2 regions of the Longispora fulva genome follow, and region 1 is predicted to be linked to the other one. Evidence: predicted binding sites of a transcription regulator. Region 1 holds the regulator's gene; the other holds the start of a gene.

What was found. Region 1 encodes HspR, which represses chaperone genes until heat shock. Its sites were predicted from a motif close to TTGAGTNNNNNNNACTCAA; they were not measured.
Positions count from the first base shown of each region.
Region 2: lon (endopeptidase La) is a predicted target of HspR. The motif match lies at 847-865, and genes of this name have one in related genera.

Region 1 is NZ_JADOUF010000001.1:6,216,445-6,218,835, forward strand. It holds gene IW245_RS28210 (hypothetical protein) at 1-291, opposite strand, end outside; gene IW245_RS28215 (antitoxin) at 509-790, opposite strand; gene IW245_RS28220 (heat shock protein transcriptional repressor HspR) at 872-1,282, opposite strand; gene dnaJ (molecular chaperone DnaJ) at 1,279-2,391, opposite strand, start outside.
Region 2 is NZ_JADOUF010000001.1:4,325,588-4,327,978, forward strand. It holds gene IW245_RS19220 (dienelactone hydrolase family protein) at 1-693, shown strand, start outside; gene lon (endopeptidase La) at 892-2,391, shown strand, end outside.

The DNA.
Region 1 (2,391 bases):
CACGCTGCCCCGGTACTGGGTCACCCCGTTGGCCTGCTGCCCCACCCCGAACGCCGTCCAGGTGAGCATGTCGCCGTCCGGGGTGCTGACCACGCCCTGGCCGTGGCCGAGGATCGTCCCGTTCGGCCGCAGCTCCGCGGTGTAGGTGCCCATGTCCATCGCCGGCGCGTCCAGCAGCGTGCCGGAAGCCTGGAACGAGATCTCCAGCGTGGGCGGTCCGCCGTTGACGGAGCGCAGGACCCGGGTACCCGTTGTCTGGCCGAATTCCTCTCCCACCAGTTCACCCAACATCGTGAGTCACCCCCCGCTCGTGGAGTCCACTGACCCTTCGACCGTAGGCCGATCCACGGAAAACATGAGGAAAATCCACAAAATCCATGACGGGTACGCGTGGGCCAGCCACGAGAGCGGGCGAGGCCTCGAACGGCCCCGCCCGACGCCGAGTCATGACGACGTCGGCGTAACCCCCACTCCTGGGTGGGGTTCCGGTGCTCTAGGCACCGGACATCTACTTGTCCTTGTTGCCCATCTTGTTGATGGCGTCCTTGGCGGTCTCGGCACCCTTGTTGATCTGGTCCGAGTACTTCCCACCAGTCTTCTCGTCCGCCATGTTGGCGCCCTTGTCGATCATCTCGCCAGCTTTGCCGGCCATGTTGCCCATGGCGCCACCGGCCTTGTCCTTCATGTCGCCGGTCTGGTCCTGGGCGTTGTCCGTAGCTTCGGCAGCCTTGTCCTTGGCGCCGCCCACCACGTCCTCGACCTTCTTCTTGATGTCGTCAAAGATGCCCATCTGCTACCCCCCTGATACCGGCTTCAGGCCGTATTGCCCGATTTGCCAGCACTCATGAGTATAACTCTGAATAGCCGGGCGCTACCGTGATTCCGGGGACCGTCTCGGCCGCCAGACGACCAGCGCCGTCTCGTGGCTGGGCACCACCGCCCGGCGCGCGAACCCAGGATGCAACGCCGCGAACTCCGCCGCGCGCCGCTCCGACTCGGCCAGCGCGGCCTCGGTCGCCGCCAGCCGGTGCCGCAGCTCGTCGACCAGGTTCTCCAGGTCGATGATCCGCTTGATGCCGGCGAGATTCACGCCCTCTTCCTGGCTGAGCCGCTGGACCTCGCGGAGCACGTCCACGTCCCGCGCGCTGTACCGCCGGCCACCGCCGGGCGCGCGCCCTGCCTCGACCAGCCCCAGCCGGTCGTACTGCCGGAGGGTCTGGGGGTGCATCCCCGCCAGCCGCGCCGCGACGGAGATGATCAGGATTTTCGCATGGGCGTTCATGACCGCTCCCGCCGTCGCACCTCAGCATCCACCTTGCTCCGGTCCGCCGACGGTGTGGCCGCCGCGAACTCCGCGAGTGCCTTGCGCGCCTCCTCGGAGACGTCCTTCGGCACATCGACCTCGACGGTGACCAGCAGGTCGCCCGCCGAGCCGTCCCTGCGCCGGATGCCCTTGCCGCGCACCCGCAGGGTCCGGCCGCTCCGGGTGCCCGGTGCCAGGCGCACGGTCACCCCGCCGTCCAGGGTCGGCACCCGCAACTCGGTGCCCAGGGCCGCCTCCGGGAAGGTCACCGGCACGGTCAGCAGCAGATCGTCGCCCATCCGGCCGAACACGTCGTGCGGACGGACCCGGATCAGCACATACAGGTCGCCGGGCGCGCCGCCCCGTTCGCCGGGCTCGCCGCGCTCCTTCAGTCGGATCTTCTGCCCGTCGGCCACCCCGGCCGGGATCCGGACGTTGAGCGTGCGGGCCTTCGTCACGCCGCCGGTGCCGCCGCACTCGGTGCACCGGTCCTTCTCGTCCACGATCGAACCGACGCCCTGACAGTCCCGGCAGGGCTCGCTCATGCTGAACGCGCCCTCCGCCCGGGTCACCAGGCCGCGCCCGCCGCACGTGGGGCAGGTCCGCGGGGTGGTGCCGGGCTTCGCGCCGCTGCCGTGGCAGACGTCGCACGTCCCCGGCGAGCGCAGGGTCAGTGGCAGGGTCGCGCCGAGCGCCGCGCTGTCGAAGTCCAACATCAGCTCGGCCTCGACGTCGCGGCCCCGGGCCGGGCCGGTCCGCCGCCGGGCGGCCCCGCCGCCGAACAGGTTGCCGAACAGGTCGCCGAAGCCGCTGTTGCCGCCGCCGGTGAAGTTGCCGAAGTCCTGCGGGCCGCGCGGGCCGGGCCCGCCGCCCCGGAACGCCCCGCTGCCGAACAGGGAGCGCAGCTCGTCGTACTCCTTGCGCTTGGCGTCGTCGGAGAGCACGTCATACGCCTCCGACACGGACTTGAATCGGTCCTCGGCCTCCGCGTTGCCCGGGTTGTGGTCCGGGTGCAGTGACCGGGCCAGCGTCCGGTACGCCTTCTTGATCTCGTCGGCGGAGGCGCTCTTTGACACCCCGAGTACTGC
Region 2 (2,391 bases), 1.9 Mb from region 1:
GCCGGCGGGGTCACCCTGGACGGGGAGCTGACGGTCCCGGCCGGGGCGGTCGGCGTCGTGGTGTTCGCGCACGGCAGCGGTAGTTCCCGACACAGCCCCCGCAACGGGTACGTCGCCGGGGTGCTCAACGCCGCCGGCTTCGCGACGCTGCTGGTCGACCTGCTCACCCGGGCCGAGGACCGGTCCCCCGAGGCGCGGTTCGACATCCCGCTGCTCGCCGGGCGGCTCGTCGGGCTCGTGCGGTCGGTCCGGGTGTGGCCGGGGCTGGTCGGGTTGCCGGTGGGGCTGTTCGGGGCGAGCACGGGGGCCGCGGCGGCGCTGGTCGCGGCGGGTGCCGGGCTCGGCCACGGTTCCGACACCGGCGGGGGTCCCTGGGCTGGGCGGGCTTCGGACCCCGACGGGAATCCCGGGGGCGGGCGGGTGGTTGCCGGGGAGATCGGGGCCGTCGTGTCCCGGGGCGGGCGGCCGGACCTGGCCGGCGGGGCGCTGGGCCAGGTGACGGTGCCGACGCTGCTGATCGTGGGCGGCCGGGATCTGGAGGTGCTGGAATTCAACCGGCGGGCGGCGCGGGAACTCGGCGGGCCGTGCGAGGTGGAGGTCGTGCCCGGGGCGACCCACCTGTTCGAGGAGCCGGGCGCGTTGGCGCGGGTCGCCGACCTGGCGGCGGCGTGGTTCGCCGACCGCCTGCGGTGAACGCCGGCGCGAGGCCGCACGTGGGGTTCGCCGGCGCGCGGGGACCGGCGGTGATCCGGAATCCCGGTAGCCGCATCGGGCGCACGCGGCCCTCCGCGGCGGAAAACCCCAGTGGCGGCCGTCACATCGGGAACACCGGGGCCTCCCACGAACTTGAGCCGAAGAGACTCATGTTTACGTGATTACAGAGGTGACCTCATGGCTACACTTCCCGTCCTGCCCCTGGCCGAGTCGGTGCTGCTCCCCGGCATGGTCATCCCCGTCACGCTCGACGCGGCCACCCAGGCCGCCGTCGACGCGGCCCGTGCGGCCGGCGACGACACCCTGCTCGCCGTCCCGCGCCTCGACGGCGACTACGGCCCGGTCGGCACGATCGCCGTGATCGAGAAGGTCGGCCGGCTGTCCAGCGGCGAACCGGCCGCCGTCATCCGGGGGCTGGCCCGGGGCAAGATCGGCTCCGGGGTGCCGGGGCCGGGGGCAGCCCTGTGGGTCGAGGTCGCCGAGGTGACCGAGCCGGAGGCGACGGAGAAGGCGCGCGAGCAGGCCCGCGAGTACAAGACGATGCTGGTCGCTCTTCTGCAGCGCCGCAGCGCCTGGCAGGTCATCGACGCCGTCGAACGCATGACGGAACCGGCCGAGCTGGCCGACTCCGCCGGCTACGCGCCGTGGCTGTCCGTCGAGCAGAAGGCCGAGCTGCTGGCCGCCGTCGACGTCGGCGACCGGCTGGACAAGCTCACGGCGTGGATCCGCGACCACCTCGCCGAACTCGACGTGTCCGAGAAGATCAGCGAGGACGTGCGCGAGAGCGTCGAGAAGACCCAGCGCGAGTTCCTGCTCCGCCAGCAGCTCGCGGCGATCCGCAAGGAGCTCGGCGAGGACGAGCCCGAGGGCAGCGCCGACTACCGGTCCCGGGTGGAGGCCGCCGACCTGCCGGAGAAGGTGCGCGAGGCGGCGATCCGCGAGGTCGACAAGCTCGAGCGCGCCAGCGACCAGTCCCCGGAGGCCGGCTGGATCCGGACCTGGCTCGACACGGTGCTGGAGATGCCGTGGACGACCCGGACCGAGGACAACACGAACCTGCGCCAGGCGCGCGAGGTGCTCGACGCCGACCACGCGGGGCTGGAGGACGTCAAGGACCGCATCCTGGAGTACCTGGCGGTGCGCAACCGGCGGGCCGCGCGCGGCCTGCAGGTGGTCGGCGGGCGCGGCTCCGGCGCGGTGCTGGCCCTCGTCGGGCCGCCCGGGGTGGGCAAGACCAGTCTCGGCGAGTCCGTCGCGCGGGCGCTCGGCCGGAAGTTCGTCCGGGTGTCCCTGGGCGGCATCCGCGACGAGGCGGAGATCCGAGGCCACCGGCGTACGTACGTGGGCGCGCTGCCCGGCCGGATCGTCCGCGCCATCCGGGAGGCTGGCTCGATGAACCCGGTCGTGCTGCTCGACGAGGTGGACAAGCTGTCGGCCGGCTACGCCGGGGACCCGGCCGCCGCGCTCCTCGAGGTGCTCGACCCGGCGCAGAACCACACGTTCCGCGACCACTACCTCGAGGTGGACCTCGACCTGTCCGACGTGCTGTTCCTGGCCACGGCGAACGTCGCCGACACCGTGCCGGGGCCGCTGCTGGACCGGATGGAGGTCGTCACCCTCGACGGGTACACCGAGGCGGAGAAGGTCGCCATCGCCCGCGGGCACCTGTGGCCGCGG